DNA from 2 places in the Lachnoanaerobaculum sp. MSX33 genome. Region 1 is predicted to be linked to the other one. Evidence: riboswitches for the same ligand, from Rfam matches in the RefSeq annotation. Region 1 holds a riboswitch; the other holds the start of a gene.
What was found. A riboswitch is a leader RNA that binds a small molecule or an ion and turns the genes downstream of it on or off. The one in region 1 is predicted to bind FMN.
Positions count from the first base shown of each region.

Region 2: linked by a shared signal. The riboswitch ahead of HMPREF1495_RS08945 (ECF transporter S component) and the one ahead of ribD (bifunctional diaminohydroxyphosphoribosylaminopyrimidine deaminase/5-amino-6-(5-phosphoribosylamino)uracil reductase RibD) in region 1 are both predicted to bind FMN.

Region 1 is NZ_AZXX01000084.1:38,610-49,836, forward strand. Features, by position in the region: gene leuS (leucine--tRNA ligase) at 1-1,854, opposite strand, end outside; gene HMPREF1495_RS09640 (glycine--tRNA ligase) at 1,944-3,332, opposite strand; gene HMPREF1495_RS09645 (hypothetical protein) at 3,344-3,904, opposite strand; gene ribH (6,7-dimethyl-8-ribityllumazine synthase) at 4,056-4,529, opposite strand; gene HMPREF1495_RS09655 (bifunctional 3,4-dihydroxy-2-butanone-4-phosphate synthase/GTP cyclohydrolase II) at 4,555-5,772, opposite strand; gene ribE (riboflavin synthase) at 5,787-6,431, opposite strand; gene ribD (bifunctional diaminohydroxyphosphoribosylaminopyrimidine deaminase/5-amino-6-(5-phosphoribosylamino)uracil reductase RibD) at 6,431-7,540, opposite strand; FMN riboswitch at 7,713-7,826, opposite strand; gene HMPREF1495_RS09670 (hypothetical protein) at 7,882-9,129, opposite strand; gene sufU (Fe-S cluster assembly sulfur transfer protein SufU) at 9,509-9,934, opposite strand; gene HMPREF1495_RS09680 (aminotransferase class V-fold PLP-dependent enzyme) at 9,927-11,144, opposite strand; gene HMPREF1495_RS09685 (SufB/SufD family protein) at 11,137-11,227, opposite strand, start outside.
Region 2 is NZ_AZXX01000081.1:8,883-20,109, forward strand. Features, by position in the region: gene gltX (glutamate--tRNA ligase) at 1-576, opposite strand, end outside; gene HMPREF1495_RS08915 (response regulator transcription factor) at 607-1,284, opposite strand; gene aspS (aspartate--tRNA ligase) at 1,315-3,102, opposite strand; gene hisS (histidine--tRNA ligase) at 3,117-4,376, opposite strand; gene hemZ (coproporphyrinogen dehydrogenase HemZ) at 4,363-5,787, opposite strand; gene HMPREF1495_RS08935 (MBL fold metallo-hydrolase) at 5,784-6,446, opposite strand; gene HMPREF1495_RS08940 (RelA/SpoT family protein) at 6,446-8,731, opposite strand; gene HMPREF1495_RS08945 (ECF transporter S component) at 9,164-9,907, opposite strand; FMN riboswitch at 9,999-10,116, opposite strand; gene HMPREF1495_RS08950 (DUF4317 domain-containing protein) at 10,168-11,227, opposite strand, start outside.

The DNA of each region.
Region 1 (11,227 bases):
CCAGTCAGCATCAAGCTCAGGCGGACCTACGAAAAGCTCATACATTCTAAGAGCATCACAGCCATAATCACGAACAAGATCATCCGGTGAAACTACATTTCCCTTACTCTTGCTCATCTTCTGTCCGTCACTGCCGTTTATCATACCCTGATTGAAAAGCTTTGTGAAAGGCTCATCAAAATCAACCACACCTATATCATTTAAGAACTTGGTATAGAATCTTGAATAAAGAAGATGAAGTACGGCATGCTCAACGCCACCGATATACATATCTACAGGAAGGTATTTATCCGCCATCTCCTTGCTTACAAGCTCATTATCATTGTGAGGATCCACATATCTTAAGAAATACCAGCTTGAACCTGCCCACTGAGGCATGGTATTTGTCTCACGCTTTGCAGCTGCACCACATACAGGACATGTTGTATTTACCCACTCATCAATAGCTGCAAGCGGTGACTCACCGGTTCCGGTAGGCTGATAGCTCTCAACCTTAGGAAGCTCTAAAGGAAGCTGATCCTCAGGCACAGGTACATTTCCACAATGCGGACAATGTATTATCGGAATAGGCTCTCCCCAGTAACGCTGTCTTGAGAATACCCAGTCACGAAGCTTGTAGTTTGTAGTCTTCTTACCATAACCCTTCTCCTCTATCATCTGCGGAGCTTCAAGCTTTAACTTGGCACTTTCCATACCGTTCCAGTCGCCTGAATTTATCATTGTTCCTACAGCATCTGTGTAGGCTTCTGTCATGTTTTCAATTTCTTTACCGTCTTTTGCTATAACCTGAACTATAGGAAGATCAAATTTCTTTGCAAACTCAAAGTCTCTGTCATCATGTGCAGGTACACACATAATAGCTCCTGTACCATAGTCGGCCAAAACATAGTCCGAAAGCCAGATAGGTGTCTTTGCTCCGTTTAAAGGATTGATTGCGTAAGAGCCTGTAAATACACCTGTCTTTTCCTTTGACTGCATTCTGTCTACATTTGACTTCATAGAGCTGTCAAAGATATACTTCTCTACCGCCTCTCTTGTCTCATCTGTAGCCAGAGTTTTTGCAAGCTCATGCTCAGGTGAAAGTACCATAAAAGTAGCACCGTAAAGAGTATCAGGTCTTGTAGTATAAACAACTATATTCTCATCTCTTCCGTCTACTTTGAAGTTTACCTCTGCACCGTAGCTCTTTCCGATCCAGTCCGACTGCATCTTTTTAACCTTCTCAGGCCAGTCAAGCTTGTCAAGATCATTAAGAAGTCTGTCTGCATATGCTGTTATCTTTAACATCCACTGACGAAGATTCTTCTTTGTAACAGGAGTTCCACATCTCTCACATTTTCCGTCTACTACCTCTTCGTTTGCAAGACCTGTCTTACATGAAGGACACCAGTTGATAGGGAATTCTTTCTCATAGGCAAGGCCTTTTTTGAACATCTGAACAAATATCCACTGTGTCCACTTATAGAAGTTAGGATCTGTAGTATTTACTTCTCTGTCCCAATCATAAAGTGCCGCAATTTCATTTATCTGTCTTTTGATATTAGCTACATTTTCTGCTGTAGACTTAGCAGGATGAACTCCCATCTTTATTGCATAGTTCTCTGCAGGAAGACCGAATGCATCCCAACCCATAGGATGTATTACATAATTACCCTTCAGCACCTGATATCTGCTCCATACATCAGATATTACATATCCTCTCCAGTGTCCTACATGAAGTCCTGAACCTGAAGGATATGGGAACATATCCAAGCAATAGTACTTTGGCTTTTTTCCATCATCAACATTTACAGGGTTTGCTTCCCAGTTTTTCTTCCATTTCTTCTCTATTGCACTATGATTATAATGTGCCATAATCTCTTCCTTTCGCTACCGGTTTAAAGTTGATTAGAGCTTCCCTCCACAAAAGTGAAGTTAAAGCTCTACTCAAAATAAGTTAAATTTTAAAATCTGAATTTGTCCTCAAAATAAGCCTTAAGCTCTGCTATCGGGATTCTTACCTGCTCCATACTGTCTCTATCTCTTACAGTTACAGCATTGTCATTCTCAGAGTCAAAGTCATATGTAATACAGAATGGTGTGCCTATTTCATCCTGTCTACGATATCTCTTACCGATATTTCCTCTGTCATCAAACTCTACATTGTAATACTTTGATAATTCTTCAGATATCTTAAGAGCACCCTCATTAAGCTTCTTTGAAAGCGGCAAAATACCGATCTTAACAGGAGCAAGTGCAGGATGGAAGTGAAGAACTGTTCTTCTATCTCCTCCCTCAAGAGTCTCTTCATCATATGCCGCACAAAGGAATGCTAAAGTAACTCTGTCTGCACCAAGTGAAGGCTCTACTACATATGGAATGTATCTCTCACTTGTCTCATCATCAAAATATGTAAGATCCTGTCCTGAAACTTCCTGATGACGACCAAGGTCATAATCAGTTCTGTCTGCGATTCCCCAAAGCTCACCCCAGCCGAACGGGAATAGGAATTCTATATCTGTTGTAGCATTTGAATAGAAACTAAGCTCCTCTTTGTCATGATCTCTAAGTCTCATCTGATCCTCTTTGATACCGAGAGCTATAAGCCAGTCTCTACAGAAACCTCTCCAATACTCAAACCACTCAAGGTCTGTACCCGGCTTGCAGAAGAACTCAAGCTCCATCTGCTCAAACTCTCTTGTTCTGAATGTGAAGTTACCCGGAGTGATCTCATTTCTGAATGACTTACCGATCTGTCCTATACCGAAAGGTACTTTCTTTCTTGAAGTTCTTTGTACATTCTTAAAGTTTACAAAAATACCCTGTGCCGTCTCGGGTCTTAAATAAACCACATTTTTAGCATCCTCTGTTACGCCCTGGAAGGTCTTGAACATAAGGTTGAACTGACGGATATCTGTAAAATTGTGCTTACCACAGGTTGGACAAGCTATTTCATGCTCATCAATGTACTTTTTCATCTCATCATTTGACCATGCATCCACGCTACCGTCTATAGTAACATTATTTTCCTGCATATAGTCTTCAATGATCTTGTCCGCTCTAAATCTCTCATGACATTCCTTGCAGTCCATAAGAGGATCTGAGAAGCTTCCCAAATGTCCTGATGCTATCCATGTCTGTGGATTCATCAAAATGGCACAGTCAACACCTACATTGTATGGTGACTCCTTTATAAACTTCTGCCACCAGGCAGCTTTAACATTATTCTTTAATTCAACACCCAAGTTACCATAGTCCCAGGTATTTGCAAGACCGCCGTATATCTCTGAACCCGGATATACAAATCCTCTTGATTTAGCCAATGCTATGATTTTTTCCATGCTATATTCCATGAATTTCTCCTTTATTTAAATATAATATAATTAAAGCCATCTACCTTGGCAGTATTATCATCAAACTCGATATCATTTGATACATAGGTGATCTTCCCCTCTGTATACACATCGGCCTTACCGTCTATTAGCGCAATATAATTGCCTTTGATCCCCTCAGGTATCTCTATTGAATCCATCTTTGATACATCAATATCTTTAAGATTGTATACCTCTACAGAATTCAAATCAAAGCTGTTGTCTTGAGTAAACTTTGCAAACTCTTTCATACATTCAAATGAGCTGTATGAAAATACCAGTTTTGCCACATTCTTTTTTATTGCGGCATCTTCAAGTTTTACCTGATTATTTGCATTTAACTTATTAAAGTCTTCTATCTCTGCGTTGGCAAAGCTTTCAAGCTCATCGCTCTTCGCTTCCGTATCTATTTCTTCAACCAAGGCGGACTTTAGTGTGCCGTCCCCGGATATAAATATAGAGCTTTGATCAGGATGGTATGAATATGACTTGTTTCCACCACAGCCTGTCAAAAATAACAGCAACGCTGCAGCCGCCAAATATCCCTTTTTCATGAGCACTCCTCTTCTATATAAATTTATCCGCCCAAAAGCAGTATAACAATTAAACTATGTCAGAATATTCAAATTTTTATTAAGACACTAGAAACAAGTATGCCACAAAAACGGCTCATTTTCAAGGTAGGAGAGATTTTTTATTAACTATTTAAAGCTGCTTTATAAGATTTACCATCTCTATTGCAGACAATGCACAATCATATCCTTTGTTTCCGGCCTTGCTGCCTGCACGTGCAATCGCCTGCTCTATATTCTCAGTAGTGATAATTCCAAATAATACCGGAACTCCTGTTGCAAGCTCAACCTGTGCGATTCCTTTCGCAGATTCATTGCATACCAAATCATAGTGAGAAGTATCTCCACGAATAACTGCGCCTACACAAATGATTGCATCATACTTTTTTGAAACAGCCATTTTTTGTGCCGTTATAGGAATCTCGAAAGCGCCCGGTACCCATGCCGCCGTGATATTCTCTTCTTTAACTCCATGCCTTATAAGGCCGTCAACTGCCCCTCCTAAAAGCTTATTCACAATAATCTCATTGAATCTTGCCGCTACAATACCTACTCTCATTCCCTCAGGTGCTACCAGTTTTCCTTCTACCAAATTGATGTTCTTCATTTTTTTCTCCTTAATAATCAAAATTTTATAAATTTATTTCTTTAAAAATATGTCCCATTTTTTCCTGTTTTGTCTTCATATATTTTATATCGTACTTCTGAGGCCTGATCTCAAGCGGAACTCTTTCTTTGATTTTGATTCCGAATCCGCTAAGTCCGTATACTTTCTCAGGGTTGTTGGTCAAAAGTCTCAAAGACTTTACACCGAGATCTGATAAGATTTGAGCCCCTACCCAATATTCTCTAAGATCCGGGGCAAATCCAAGCTTTACATTGGCCTCTACGGTATCATAACCCTGTTCTTGAAGCGCATATGCCTTTATTTTATTTATCAGGCCAATGCCTCTGCCTTCCTGTCTCATATAAAGAATAATACCTCTGCCCTCAGCTTCCACACGCTTCATAGCTGTCTGAAGCTGCAAACCGCAGTCACATCTTAGAGAACCGAATGCATCCCCTGTCAAACACTCCGAATGTACCCTGCAAAGCACATCTTCTCCGTCTCCTATATCACCTTTTACCAGTGCAATATGATGTTCTCCGGTAATGTCGTTTATATATCCGTGCATTTTAAAATCACCATACTGAGTCGGAAGGTCGGCAACCGCCTCTTCTTTTACATGTTTTTCATGTATTCTTATATAATCCTGTAAATCTCTGATTGTGATAAATGTAAGATTATGTTTTTTTGCCATATCCCAAAGTTCCGGCGTACGCATCATATTTCCGTCTTCCTTCATTACCTCACAACATACACCGCATTCTTTCAAACCGGCAAGTCTCATAAGATCTGTTGTAGCTTCAGTATGACCGTTACGAACCAAAACTCCTCCTCTTCTTGCAATAAGCGGAAATACATGTCCCGGTCTTCTAAAATCTGTCGGTTTTGCATTCTCATCCACACATTTCATAATAGTAAAGGCTCGCTCCGTTGCCGAAATACCTGTAGTTGTATCTACATGATCAATCACAACCGTAAATGCAGTACTGTGATTGTCGGTATTTTCTGCAACCATTGGAGGAAAGTTAAGTCTTTCGGCAATTTCTTCACTCATTGGTGTACATATAAGTCCCTTTGCATAGGTCGCCATAAAGTTAATATTTTTTTGTGTGGCAAATTCCGCCGCGCAAATCATATCGCCCTCATTCTCTCTGTCGGGATCATCCGTAACCAGAATGATTTTTCCTTCTCGCAAATCTTTAAGCGCCTCTTCAACCGTATTGTAGTTATTATTTTGTTCCATAGTATCCTCCTGTTCTAAAACCCGAATTTCTCCAAAAACTCCATTGTAATTTCAGATTCCTTTTTTTCTTTTTTATTTCCAAGTAATCTCTCTACATATTTTCCTATTACATCATTTTCAAGATTAACAATATCTCCCGGCTGTTTTGATAAAAGTGTTGTTTCTTCTCCTGTATGCGGTATTACCGATACTTTAAAACCTGTTTCATCAACTTTTGCCACCGTCAAACTTATTCCGTCAATGCAAACGGAGCCTTTTTCCACAATCAAATTCAGTATTTCATGTGGGGTTTCAATTGACACCCACACGGCATTTTCTTCACGAATCATGGAGCTGATTACCCCGATACCGTCAATATGTCCGCTCACTATATGGCCTCCGAATCTCCCATTTGCGGCCATTGCACGCTCTAGATTTACCTTACTTCCTCTCTTGCAGTTTTTAAAACTGCTTCTTCTGACAGTTTCCGCCATCACATCAGCCTTAAATCCGTCAGGAAATAAAGATGTGACCGTCAAGCACACTCCGTTCACTGCAATGCTGTCACCGATTTTCGTGCCTTCAAGTACTTTCTTTGCTTTCACTTCCAAACTTCCCGATTCCCCTCTTATATTGATATAAGCGATTTCTCCCTGTTCTTCCACTATGCCTGTAAACATTATTCCTCCCCTGCTTTTTCATACAATTTACATGTGATTTTGATATCTTCACCGATTTGACAAATATCGATATATTTCAGTCTCACAGCCTCCGAAGGAAGATTTACACCGATACCCTCTATAGGAGTTTTGCTGTTTACACCTCCGAATAATTTCGGTGCTATAAAAGCCTGTACTTCTTTTACGATTCCCGCTCTTACGGCACTTTCATTTAATGTGCCCCCACCTTCCAAAAGAATACTGTCAATACCTTCATTTCCAAGATATATCATCAGTTTTTTAAGATCTATTTGATTTCTCTCATCAGGACAATATAATGTCTCCACCCCTAAGGAATGTAATCTTTCTAATTTTTCCTGAATATTTTGTGAATCCGCATATATCACTATTGTTCTTTGATTAAAAGCGGTTTTTACAATTTGACTGTCTTCTTTGATCCTGAGCTTACTGTCACATATAATTCGTACAGGGCTTTTCTTATCCTTTACTCTGACATTTAACATCGGATCGTCTGCAAGTACCGTTCCTATCCCGACCATAATACCCATATACCTATGGCGCATATGCTGTACTTCCTCTCTTGCCTCTTTTCCGGTAATCCATTTTGATTCTCCTGTTTTTGTAGCTATCTTTCCGTCCAGGGTCATGGCATACTTCATCACCACATAGGGCATTTTGGTCCTAATATAGTGAAAGAATATGGGATTTAATTTGTCACACTCTTCTCTCAAAAAGTCCTCCTCTACACTAATCCCGGCCTCTTTTAAGATTTGTACACCTTTTCCTGACACTTTTGGATTCGGATCTTTAGAACCTATTACAACTTTTCCGATTTCGTGCTCAATGATTGCCTGTGTACATGGCGGAGTCTTACCATAGTGACAACAGGGCTCCATTGTCACATACATTGTTGCCCCTTTTGCAGATTCTTTAAGCGATGCAAAAGCATTTCTTTCCGCATGAAGCTCACCGTATTTTTTGTGATAACCTTCTCCGATTATCCTTCCATCTTTAACAATCACAGCACCTACCATGGGATTGGGATTTGTCCATCCTTCTCCTTTTTTTGCCAGACTGATTGCTCTGAGCATATATTCTTTATCAGTCAACTCTATCCCTTCTTTCTTTTTAGAGATTTGGGTATAAAAAATCCCCTGAAAATATTTCCAGGGATGGTGACAACTGTTATTTATGCCGTATAAATATATTAAAAAGGCTCTGAAATGGTTCACCATCTCAGAGCCTTGATACTACATACATTTATCTGCAAATTAACCGTATCAAAATCTTCTTTCATCCAGACTGTACTGTCGGCTCCGGAATCTCACCGGATCATGCCATAGGCTCGCGGGCTTTACCGCCGGTAGGGACTTTCACCCTGCCCTGAAGATATCTTTTTCTTAATCATAATACTTAATTTGGGGTTTGTAAAGTGTGTATTTTTGCTTTGTTAGAACCCATATCCATTTACCAATATATCCATAAATGATATTTTTGATTTTGTCATATCATCATATTGATCTTCTAAAAAAATTATCCTATCAAAATTTTTTGCGGGTTCTTCTAAAATATTACATCCACCGTTCCACAATTTTTTAATAATTTCTTGATGCTCTTCATTACCTACATCTTCAAACTCAAAAGCAGGATTTTCAATACCACACTCCACTCTTAACAGTTCTTTAAATCCGCTCTCATTAACCATTCTTATCCTTTTTATAGTATCAGGATCAAATAAACCTGCAACAACGACACACCTATAATTATCTACACTAAATGTTCCGCCACAATAATAATTTTGGGTTAATATACTTTGATTGATCTCTGACATAATCCTATCCTCTTTTTTATAGCTATATAAATAATCCACTACTCCATTAGCCATGTTCTTCATTAAATCAGCAAACTTAAAAGCTGCAACATTTAGTATATTCTCATTTGAATTTTTTTCTTTTTTATAATTTTCCAAGAAAATTTCAAGGTCTATATTACCTCTTCTCCTAAATATATCTGTTGTAATAACTTCACTATAACTCTCCTTTTTAGGTGACAGAACTACACCTCTATTATTTGCCCCAACCATCTGTTTTTCATAATTTAGGTGATAATAAGATTCATTTAAATGTGTATCATAATACAAGTTACTTATATATAATTGAGTAAATTGTATATATGACTTATCCGGTAAATCCTTGTATACATCATCTATCAAATATTTTATGCTTCCAAATAATGTGGCCAACCCCAGTAAATTATTACTCCGCCTTACAAGATAATTATAATTATTCTCATCTCCAACATCTCCATATAATAATATATCACTATTCTTTTGTAACAGTTCTATGGTTTCGCTGTATAATATGTTTATATACTCCCTTGCCCGCTTGCTGCTCAAAGTGTATATAGCCTGATATACAGGATAATTTGAAGGATTTTCAACCGGCTTTATCATAGAGTTTAATAGCTTCTCAAGATTATCACCCTCATTCTCCATGCTTAATTTTAGAATATATTCTGCTATAAATTCTTTGGTCGCTTTTTCCTTTGGAGTTTTTAAAAATACCTTATCAAAATTCTTGTTTGCAAGTTCTATAATGAATTCCTCTTCATTACATTCTTTCAAAGAAGTATATGTGTCCGATAACTCCTGTGGTGAAAATCCCAATCTTTTCATTTCATTTATTTCATTATCTGTCATTTCGGTACTCAGTGCATCATAACTGTCAAAATTATCCCCTGCCACAGAACTGTACTCTATATGTTTTGTATCAACTTCATATGCGAATTTATTATTTTTATTTTGGCAACCGCATAAAATAACCAGCATTAAACCTGCGAGGTAAAATATACTTCTTTTCATTGCTTCTCCTCCTATTATCAACTTCTAATCAAATAATATTAGCTTAAATGCCCTTTCTTACATCTAACTTTATTATACTTTTTATATAAATTATGTAAACCCGAAATACTTATTATAATTTTATTTTACTCTTTCTCTAACTATAGATTTCCCCTGTATCTTTTTCCATACAAAAAACAGGGACTTTCATCCCTGTTTTTCATTTATTTATTATCTATTATTTCAACAACTCTCCCATTGTATGCCAGCCAAGTACTGCACATTTTACTCGTGCAGGCATATGAGAGATATCTCTAAGGGCTCCGGCCTCATCAAGTTCCTCTATCTCTTCCTCGCTCGCTTCTCCCTTTATCATACGGAAGAACATATCTGAAAGTCTGATAGCTTCATCCTTTTCAAGACCTATTACCATATCAAGCATTATATCTGCTGAAGCCTGTGATATGGCACATCCGTCTCCTACGAAAGCTCCGTCTTCTATGATGCCTTCATCGTTTACTTTAAGCTTTAAAGTGATATGATCGCCACAGCTTGGATTGACACCGTCCAGTATAAGATTGGCATCTGCAAGATCATGTTTATGATAAGGTCTTAAATTATGCTCTGTCAGAATTTCATTATAAAAGGCTCTGTTCTCACTCATCGTATCCCATCTCCTTTCTTATCTCTAAAAGAGCAGCTGAAAGTGCATCTATCTCTTCCTTTGTGTTATAGAAAGAAAGACTTGCTCTTGTGGTTGAACTTATTTTTAAATGTTGTAAAAGCGGCTGTGCACAGTGATGTCCGGCTCTTACCGCAATACCCTTTGAATCAAGTATCGTTGATACATCATGCGGATGTACTCCATCCAGTATAAAGTTAATTATACCGCTATGCTTAGCAGGATCTTTTGAACCAAGTATTCTTATATACTTATTCTTTGAAAGAACCTCCATAGCATACTCACTAAGTTCTCTTTCGACACTCTCTATTTTCTCATAGCCTATGCTCTCTATATAGTCGATAGCTGCTGCAAGTCCTACAGCACCTTCCGCATTTACCGTACCTGCTTCAAATTTATGAGGTAATGGCGCAAATGTAGCTTTTTCTCTGGTAACATACTCTATCATCTCTCCACCGCTAAGGAACGGAGGCATGGCATCAAGTAATTCCTTCTTACCGTAGAGTACACCGATACCCATTGGTCCGCAAAGCTTATGACCTGAGAATGCAAAGAAGTCCGCATCCAGTGCTCTTACATCTATTTTCTTATGAGGTATGCTCTGTGCACCGTCAACCACTACTACAGCTCCCACACTATGAGCTTTTTCAATAATATACTCTATAGGTGTAGGTATTCCAAGTACATTTGATATCTGTGTACAAGCTACCAACTTTGTATTTTCATTTATTTTAGAATCTATTTCAGCCTTTGTGATCTCACCGTCTTCCTCACAGTCAAGGAATACAAGCTTGGCTCCTGTAGTTCTTGCCACCATCTGCCATGGAAGCATATTTGAATGATGTTCAAGTATACTTACAACTATCTCATCACCGGCCTTTATATTGTTCAATCCGTAGCTGTATGCCACAAGGTTTAAACTCTCTGATGCATTTCTGGTAAAGATTATCTCTTCACTTCCGGCTGCATTTATGAACTTTGCCACTTTGCTTCTGGCATTCTCATAGTCCTGCGTAGCTTCAACACTGAGCTTATATACTCCTCTTAAAGGGTTGGCATTGTGATGCTTATAAAAATCATTCATCGCATCCAGTACTGCCTGTGGTCTCTGTGATGTAGCCGCATTGTCCATGTAAATAACATCGTCGGATGCTAAAAGCGGAAAATCATTTCTGTATATACTCTTACTCATCTTCACTGCCTCCAAGATAAAGATTTACCTTTTCTTCAAGTTCAGCATTTTCAAGCTTCTTGCTGATAGCATCTATTCTGGCT
Region 2 (11,227 bases), on a different contig from region 1:
ACCGTCAGACTTTATAAGTACCATATCATCAAGCTCTGAATTATCCACTGTGATATCTCCATAGATATCATCATGGAAAGATGTTGTACCTGTAGTAGGATTATTTTGGCGGATAACATATGGTATACCGCTTTCAAGATTTTTCTTTATTTCTTCTTCAGATAATGAAAGGCAGTGCTTATCATATTTCATTATCTCCTCACCGTTCACACTTGATCTGAGTGAATTAAGTCTCTCAGGAGTACAGAAACAATAGTACGCCTGCTTCTTTTCTATAAGCTTTTTTGCATACTCAAGGTATAGTCCCTGTTTTTGTCTCTCACTTTGTACATATGGACCGCAACCGCCGTCTTTGTCAGGACCCTCATCATGTATAAGTCCTGTCTCTGCCAATGTTCTATAGATTATCTCTGTAGCACCTTCCACATATCTTTCCTGGTCTGTATCCTCTATTCTAAGTAGAAAGTCTCCTCCTTCATGCTTTGCTATCAAATATGCATACAATGCGGTTCTAAGATTTCCAACATGCATTCTTCCGGTAGGACTCGGTGCATATCTTGTCCTTATTTTTGTCATAAATGCTCCTTATCTATATATAATTATTATTTATGGTGTTATCTCAAACTTATAGCCCATGCCCCATACTGTCTTTATATAATCACCTCTCTCACCCATTTTGGCACGAAGTTTTTTTACATGGGTATCAATGGTTCTGGCATCTCCGAAATAATCGTAATTCCATACTGAATTAAGGATTTTTTCTCTGGATAATGCAATACCTTTATTTTCAATAAAGTAGGTTAAAAGTTCATATTCTTTGAAGCTTAAGTCAACCGGCTTTTGATCTATATAAACACTGCGTGCAACCTTATCAATCTCTATTGCACCGGCTATAAGTTTTTCTTCAGACTCACCCATTGTTCTTCTAAGTACCGCTTCAACTCTGGCAACAAGTATCTTAGGTGAAAAAGGTTTTGTGATATATTCATCTACACCGAGCTTATAGCCTTTAAGCTCATCTCTTTCTTCACTTCTTGCAGTCAACATCATAACTGGTACCTTGGAATACTGTCTTATAACTTCTAAAGTTTCAAAGCCGTCAAGTTTCGGCATCATTACATCTAATAGAATCAGTTTTATATCCTTATTTGCATCAAAGACTTTTAGAGCTTCCTCACCGTCTTCGGCTTCCAAAACTATAAATCCCTTTACAGAAAGAAAATCTTTTACAAGTTTTCTCATTCTGGCTTCATCATCAACCACCAGTATCTTTATATCTTCCATATAATCCCCACAACAGTATAAAGATTCAGTTTACTGTTCGCTCTTTATTATAAGTCCAAGTTCCTTAAGCTGTGCATCATCTACCTTATCAGGAGCATTTGTCATAAGATCTGATGCATCCTTTACCTTTGGGAATGCGATAACATCTCTTATAGAATCTGCCTCAACCATAAGCATTACCACTCTGTCAAGACCATATGCAAGTCCTGCATGAGGCGGTACACCATACTTGAATGCATCAAGAAGATAACCGAATCTTTCCTGTGCAACTTCTTTTGAAAGTCCAAGTACATCAAACATCTTTGCCTGTACATCTCCCTGGTGAATTCTTACAGAACCTCCACCTATCTCAGTACCGTTAAGCACAATATCGTAAGCCTTTGCTCTTACTCTGCCGGGATCCGAATCAATATACTGCCAATCCTCATCCATAGGTGCGGTAAACGGATGGTGCATTGCTTTAAATCTGTTTTCTTCCTCTGACCACTCAAGAAGCGGGAATTCTGTAACCCAAAGGAATCTGTAATCATCTTTCTTTAAAAGACCGAGTTGGCTTGCAAGTTCAACTCTTAGAGCACCGAGAGTATCCCAAACAACTTTATTGCTGTCGGCAGCAAAGAAGAGCATATCACCCGGTTTGGCATCCATAGCTTGCTTTAGTCCTTCTATCTCAGCCTCAGTCATAAATTTTGCAAATGAAGACTTGATATTTCCGTCAGCTTCAATAGCCATATATGCAAGTCCCTTAGCTCTGTAGCTCTTAACAAACTCTACAAGAGCATCTATTTTCTTTCTAGGCATACCTGCCTGGCCTGTAGCATTGATACCTCTTACACTGCCGCCGGCTGCCAAAGCATTCTTAAATACTGCAAATTCAGAGTTTGCAACAACATTTGAAACATCCTTTAATTCCATACCGAATCTAAGGTCAGGCTTATCTGAACCGAATCTGTCCATAGCCTCCTGCCATGTCATTCTCTGTATAGGGAGCTTAACATCGATATTAAGTACATCCTTAAAAAGTCTCTGTAAGAGTCTTTCGTTTACATCCAAAACATCATCCACATCAACGAATGAAAGTTCCATATCTATCTGTGTGAACTCAGGCTGTCTATCCGCTCTAAGGTCCTCATCTCTATAGCATCTTGCAAGCTGGAAATATCTGTCATATCCCGATACCATTAAAAGCTGCTTAAAAAGCTGAGGTGACTGTGGAAGTGCATAGAAACTTCCCGGATATACACGGCTTGGCACAAGATAATCTCTTGCACCTTCAGGTGAGCTCTTTATCAGTGTAGGTGTTTCAATCTCTAAAAATCCGTTTTCTGCAAGGAAGTTTCTTGTGGTTGTAGCCACCTTACTTCTTACCATAAGATTTCTTTGAAGGTCAGGTCTTCTAAGATCAAGGAATCTGTACTTTAATCTAAGCTCTTCCTTAGTCTTTGAATCTTCCTCTATATGAAATGGTGGTGTCTCTGACTCTGAAAGTATTCTAAGTCCTGTTGCTCTTACCTCCAGTTCACCCGTTTCAAGTGAATCGTTAAAAGCACCGCTTCTTTTTTTAAGAATTCCGGTTACAGCTATACAAAACTCCTGTTTAAGCTTCATTGCCTTGTTAAATACTTCGCTACCGCACTCATCTTCTTCAAAAATAATCTGTAAGATACCTGAACGATCTCTTAAATCACAAAATATAATTCCACCTTTGTTACGGTTCTTTTGAACCCAACCCATTACTGTAACTTCACTTTCAATCGGTGCATTAACCACCTCTGCACATCTGTGACTTCTCTTTAAGCCGAGCATTGATTCTGCCATTTTTTATCTCCTCACTATTTTAAAGCTTCTCTATAAAATTCTTTAAATTCTACATATCCTTGTTTTTCAAGTCCCTCTTTTTGGAACTTCTTATTCTTATTCATCTTTGAAACCAGAACAATATTTCCGTCCGCTCTGAGAGCTGATGCTTCCTTTAATATAGATGTTAATACACTTGCATCAATATTCTTTTCATAAAGGAATGCGATTTTTTTGCTCTCATCAGGTATCTTAAATCCTGAATCCATAAGTATTGTGATAATTCTTTCAAAACCGATAGAAAATCCGCAGGCAGGTGTATCACTTCCTGTAAATTTTCCTATCATCTTGTCATATCTTCCGCCACCTGCTACCGAACCTGAGAATCCCTCCATACTTACTTCAAATATGGTTCCTGTATAGTATCCCATACCGCGAACTAATGTAGGATCAAACTCCAGTGAAAAATCATTTTCTTTTACATCAAGTACTGTATTCATTATCTCAGATAAACTGTCAAGTACACCTTCTTCAATAAAACCGGCCAAACTTTCCTTTAAAGATACAAGAGCCTTTGAATCATTAGATAATCCGTCAAAAAGATTCAGATACTTCTCACATTTATCCGAACCGTCAAGCTCTGTCAATTCTTTTCTTACACCGTCAAGTCCTATCTTATCCATCTTATCAAGGATAATAAATACATTACTTATATTATCTTCTGAATAGCCTGCAAAAAGTGCCATTGCCAGAAGAATTCTTCTGTCATTGATTCTTACAGTGAATTTTTTGTCCTTTGCAATCTCACTAAGTGCTTTTGTTGTAGCAAGTATAAGCTCTATTTCTGCAAGATTTGAAGCCTCACCGAGGATATCTATATCACATTGTGTAAACTGTCTGAATCTACCTTTTTGAGGTCTGTCGGCTCTATATACATTACCTATCTGCAATGCCTTAAACGGATTTGGAAGATTTGCCTGATTATTTGAATAGTATCTTGCAAGCGGTAATGTAAGATCATATCTAAGTCCTGCATCTACCAGGTCATTCTCATCCTTAACATCATCAAGCTTTAATTTCTCACCTCTTTTTAAAACCTTAAAAATAAGCTTTTCATTGTCACCACCCTGCTTACTTAAAAGATTTTCAATATGCTCCATTGCAGGAGTCTCTATTGAGGTAAAGCCGAAACTTCCATAAGTCTTTTTTATTATATTTATCAAATAATCCCTGATAACCATCTCCTCAGGGAGAATGTCCTTCATTCCGGTGACACCTTTTTTAATCAATGCCATGCATACTTTCCTTTCTCATTATCATTTCATCAAGCCTTTCTATATAAAGTTTCGGATCCTTGACATTTTCAATTCTCTCTATTCTGCCGTCTCCGAATACTATTTTACTTGATGTACCTGCTCCACAAGCTATGATAGTCTGTTTTTCTTCCATAATCAATATATTGTATAGACATTCTTTACCCGGTTTTGAAAATCCTATATTTTCAAGATTGCCCGCCATGTTTTTTTGCCTGTACAAGTAATACGGCTCCAACCCCAAATCGGCACAGGTATCGGTAGCTGTATTTATCATTGATAAAATCAGATCATTGTCCATAATCTCTCTTTTATTTTCTGTATTTAACCTGGCAGCTCTCTTTAGTGCAAGAGAATGTATGGTAACAGATTCAGGAGCAAAGGTTCTCACCTTTGTGAAGCTGTCGATAACATCCTCTAAAGTTTCACCGTTTAGTCCGATTATAAAGTCCATATTTATATTTTCAAATCCTACATCTCTTGCAAGCTTATAGCTTTCATATATATCTTCAATACTATGATGTCTTCCTATAAGATCCAAAGTCTTTTGCTGCATTGTCTGTGGATTTATAGATATTCTGTCAACTCCCACGTCCTTTAATGCCTCAAGCTTTTCTCTTGTTATACTGTCAGGTCTTCCTGCTTCAACCGTCAACTCTAAAAGATTTGAAAGATCAAAATTTGTCTTTACAACATTTAAAATTTTTGACAGTTGATATCCTTCAAGTGAAGTAGGTGTTCCACCACCCATATAAATAGTTTGAAGTTTTTTGCCTTCATACATCTTAGAAACAGCTAAAAGTTCTTTGCAAAGCGCTTCTACATACGTATCGGTATCTTTCTTCCATTGTGCAATAGAATAAGATGTAAAAGAACAGTATAAACATCTTGTAGGGCAAAACGGTATACCTATATAAAGACTGTATCCGTTCTTATAATCAATTTTCTTTAATATATTGAATTCATTTTTTGCCGTATCGGTACAAAGCTTAATTCTTTTATCGCTTACAAGATAGACTTCTTTTAAATGTTTTTTTATATCTTCTAAAGACATATCATTTTCAAGCATTTCCATTACTATCTTTGTGGGTCTTATTCCGGTTAGAGTTCCCCAAGTAAGTTCCTTGTTGCCAAGCTTTAAAAGATTTTTATATATATTTCTTTTTAAATCATTTTTGGTATCAAATTTTGTATCTCTAAGCGGTGAACTAAACTCCAATACATTGTCTTTACTTTTGATTTTAATATGATAATCAGTATTGTCCTTTGATAAAAGCAATGAAAGAAATACATCTTCATCTGTGTAAATATATTTTTCCTCCGGATAAAAAGCCATCAAAAGCTCTCTGATATCCTGCTCAAAGGTCATATCTTCCAATAGTAATGAAATCATCTATCTATCCCATGCTTTTCTACATAAATTGCAACAGGATTGAATTTTTTTTCATGTCCTACCGTAGTCATATCCATATGCCCGGGTAATATGTTTACATCTTCCGGCAAAGTAAGGACCTTATCATATATCGACCTTATTATAGTAGGATTATCTCCTCCGTAAAGATCCGTTCTTCCACAGTCCTCTCTAAAAACCGTATCACCCGAGAATAAAATCTTTTCAGACTCTATATAATAGCAACCCGATCCCTTTGTATGTCCCGGTGTAGCGATAAATTTTATATCTTCATCCAGTAAGCGGATAATATCACCATCATTCAACAAGAAATCAGCCTTTGTAACATATCCATGTCCGATAAATGACTTTCCGCCGGATTTATAACTGTCTCCAAGCATTTCCTCATCATTTTTTGATATGTATACTTTTATTTTATATTTTTCCACCAAATCATTTACCGCCATTATATGGTCAAAATGTCCATGTGTAAGAAGTATTGCACTTGGTTTTAACTTATTCTCTTCTATAACTTTGATAATAGACTGCGCCTGGGCAGAAGGATCCACTATCAAACATTCCAAAGTTTCTTTATTGTATGCAACAAACACATTGGTCTGTACCGGACCGAGTGTAAGTACATATATTCCTAATTTATTCATCAGCCTGTAGCCCTTTCAATATCTATTACTCCGTTAATCTGTCTGAGTTTACCGATTAAAGAGTTCAACTCTTCTCTTCCCTTTATATCAAACACAAGATTTATGGTTGAAATATCCTGCTTGTTTGTACGGGCATTCATATTATTGATAGTGATGTTGTTTTCACTGTAAATTCTTATAAGGTCGAATATAAGTCCCTGACGATTGTGCGCAAATATCTGCAATTCTGTTTGATACTTCTCTTCAAGTTTGGCATCTTCAAACTCCTGCCACTCGGCAGGTATAAGTCTTGTTCTGTCATCCGAAGGAAGATTCATCACATTTATACAGTCTGTTCTGTGTATTGAAACTCCTCTGCCCCTTGTAATAAAGCCAACTATCTCATCACCCGGAACAGGATTGCAACATTTTGAAAATCTGACAGCTATATCCTCTATACCCTTTACGGTAATACCGTTTTTAGATTTCTTATGTATTGCCGTATTGTTATTATCACTAAGACTTTCCAAAAGAGCAGACTCGGAAATTTCTTTCTTTGCAACCTTCTTTTGTTCTTCAATCATCTTATTGATGACCTGACCTTCTTTTAAACCACCGTGACCTAAGGATGCCAGAATTGAATCCCAGTCTTTGATTGCATAGCGCTTCATTACCTTTTCCTGGAATTGAGGCTTGTTTATCTCATTCCAGCTTATTCCCTTTGCTTTGCAGTACTTTTCAAGAAGATCCTTACCTCGAAGGATATTGTCCTCTTTAAGCTCGGTCTTAAACCATTGTTGTATCTTAGACTTAGCCTGATTTGACTTGACTATGTTAAGCCAATCCCTACTTGGTCCCTTTGAGTTTTGAGAGGTTATGATTTCGACTCTGTCACCGCTCTTCAACTCATAGTCGATATTTACAAGACGACCGTTAACTCTTGCACCGACCATCTTATTTCCGACAGCCGAATGTATTGAATAAGCAAAGTCTATAGGATTTGAACCTGCAGGCAGGTTCTTAACATCACCATTTGGTGTAAAACAATATACACTGTCAGAAAAAAGATCCAAGTCGCTCTTAATTACCTTTAAAAATTCAGCATTGTCGGAGGTATCCTTTTGCCACTCAAGTATTTGTCTGAGCCAGTTCATCTTGGCATCCTCTGACCCCTGTGCAGATGTACCGCTTCCGCTCTCTTTATATTTCCAGTGAGCGGCGATACCGAACTCTGCAGTCTTATGCATCTCAAATGTTCTTATCTGCACCTCAAAAGGCTGTCCCGTATCTGAGATAAGTGTGGTATGAAGCGACTGATACATGTTCGGTTTCGGCATCGCAATATAGTCTTTGAATCTTCCGGGTATAGGCTTATAGATTTCATGTGCCGTACCTAGAGCCAGATAACATGCGGCCACATCTTCCACAATTATACGGATGGCAAACACATCATAAATCTGGTCCAGAGTCTTATTCTGATTTACCATCTTTTTATATATTGAGAATAAATGTTTTACTCTTCCGCTTATCTGATATTTCATTCCTGTACCGGATAAATGCTCATCGAACTTCTTTATAATCTCATCGACAAATTGCTGTCGTTGTTCTTTTCTGAATGCAAGCTTTTCCGACAGATCATAGTAAACATCAGGATGCAGATACTTTAATGATAAATCGTCAAGCTCAACCTTTATTTTTGAAATACCCAGTCTTTGAGCAATCGGAGAATATATATCCATAGTCTCCCTTGCCTTTTCTTTTTGCTTTTCAGGCTTCATATATTGAAGTGTACGCATATTGTGAAGTCTGTCAGCAAGCTTTATAAGAATAACCCTTATATCCTTTGCCATTGCCAAAAACATCTTTCTTAAGTTTTCAGCCTGCATCTCTATTTTATCATTCTTTAATGAAAGCTGTGTAAGCTTTGTAACACCGTCTACCAAGTTGGCTACATCCACGCCGAATATATTTGATAGCTCTTCAAATGATATAGCCGTATCTTCTATTACATCATGTAAGAGACCTGCGGCTATTGTTTCCTTATCAAGTTCAAGCTCGGCAAGAATAATTGCAACACAAATAGGGTGAATGATATATGGTTCACCCGATTTTCTTTTTTGATCATTATGTGCTTTTTTTGCCAGTTCATAGGCTTTTGATATCATTGTGATATCATCTGAAGGATGATAATGTAATATGATATCAACAAGTTTTTTATACAAGCTTTCCGGCGAAGTAAAATCTGCCGGTTTATCAATAGGTGTTTCTATATTTTCATCCAGAAAGTTCAACTTATCCTCTTTCATTAAATTCCTCATTCTCAGGCTAAAATATTGCAAAGCTATAGTTTGGGTTATATATGTCTAAGCTTTTATTATACGAATATAATGTAAAAAAAGCAAGAAAACCTAAGAAAAAAGGTGCTTTATAAAATGATTATGTAGATTATTACAAACTGTGAATTTAAAGTTTTTAATTATATCAAAAAAATGTTGAGATTTACAAATACTAAATCTCAACATTTTTATCAAACCCTTAAATTTTATTATTAAACTTTATTTTTGATTTTTTGCCAGTAAATATATTATGTAAAATGGGAAAAATACAATCAAACCTATAACTTGAAATAACATTACTAAATACCAAAATGGTAAATGCCTATCTTTATTATATCTCATTTATGTGCACCTCCTTAAACCATAATGTCATTGTCACTCTTTAAATCTATTATTTCAAGTCTATTTTACTGTATTCACTTCTCTGAATGAATTGCCTTGCTTTAATATAGGTGAAAATTTCTTATATAAAGCAATTGTAAGGACTGAAATCATACAACCCTTTAACAGATTTAACGGTGCAACTATCATCAATGCAAAGGTTTGAATACTTGTTACTGCAGGATTTAGTGCACTTCCCATTCCTACAAGTGCACTAAGATCCATTCCATACATCTGTGCAAACTTAGGTAAAAGATACAATGCATTAAAAAGCGATCCGAATACTGTCATTGTAAGTGTTCCTGCTATACTTCCAATCAAAGCTCCTTTTCTTGTTTTGCTGAATATATAAATAATACTTGAAGGAAGGATTAAAGATGCTCCTACACAGAAGTTTGCAAGCTCGCCCACAAATGCTGTGGTAGTTGATCTAAACATTACTTTTAAAAGTATCTTTATAAACTCTGTAAGTATTCCGGCAACCGGACCGAAAGCAAAGGTTACTATCATTATAGGTAACTCGGAAAAGTCAAGTTTGTAAAATGTAGGAGCAAAAGGTACAGGGAACTCAAACATCATGAGTATTGTACTTATGGCACCGAACAAACCGACCATTGCAATCTTTTGAGTGGTAATAACAGGACCTGTATAGCCGGACCTCTTATTTGCTATCTTCTCAAAAAGATATGCAACTAAAAATGTAGCAAATACTATTCCCAGAAACTCTGCTACAAAAACCAAATTTTCAACTACTGTTTTTAACATAACTACCTCCATAGCTTATGCTTCGGAGTGGTTTTCTTCAATGCAAAAACCCCTATATTATCTATAGGGGGCATAAGCAAATGAATTTGAAAACACTCTTCTCTCATCCAGACTATACTGTCGGTTTTGGAATTTCACCAAATCAACTGCTCATGCAGGTCGCAGACTATACTGCCGGTGGGGAATTACGCCCCGCCCCGAAGAAATATTAATTTTTATTAACTTAATTCTAAAACTTTTTATACAAAATGTCAATAGTATTATAGACTCCTTACAGGCATACCGTTAACTTCCACATCATCTTCTATAGGAACGAGAATATATTTTCTTCCGTCTATTATTCTTGTCTCAAGCTTTTCAATAGAGTCCGTATCGGTTTTTACGGTAATGCCGGGTGTTTTAACTTCAAATTTCTTTGTATCTATTACATTATCTGCCAGTACTTCTATATCTGCATCTGCACTTTTCTCATATGATTCCACTGCTTCATCTGATACACCGCTCTTTGAAATAAGCTTAACCATATCATTTTTTGTAAGTACCAAAGGTTCAGGGTTGTCGGAGTTTTCAGCAATCAAATCAAGCATATTTGAACTTAAAGATGACATAACAGGCATTGTAAGCTCATCTCTTAAAATATCATAAAGCACAGCTTCAAAAGTTTCTTTTTGCATAACTGATGACATAGGAGGCTCAACACCTATTATTTCATTTATAAAGCTCTCATTAAGTGCATCATTTTTCTTGCTGAAGTATAATGCCGCATGTATGTCTGTAGTTCTGTCTGTAAATGCAGGGAATAAAAATCCGTGCATAGGCATACCTACTATCCAGTCTCTGACTCTGTTTGCAATTACACCTTCATTGGCAAAATAGCTGAGTGCAGGCTTTGAAAGGCTCACAGGACATATACTGCATAGCAGTGCATGATAAACTTCGGTTGAAGCATCATCCATTGCAAGTTTATCGCTTGCCTTACCCGGAATATCATACATGATATCAATAAGTATTATGTAATAATTTTCGGCATGCTCATAGGATTCTATTACTTTTCTGAAGAATTCATCCAGAAGCAATTCATCATCAAGCCTGCTCTCTCTAAGTTTCATTAAAAATGCATGTGGACTGTCTTCATCTTCATCATCCAAAGAAAAGTCCAAGGTCAGTAATGACTTCCCAATTGCTCCCGACAAGGTCTTTCTGAATATTTCTTCATATTTGAAAGCATCCTCCTCAGGTAATGAATAGAAAGCATCCTTATTCATAAATTTTATATTCTTTTCAGCATCAACATAGCAACCTGCATACTTTGTGATAACA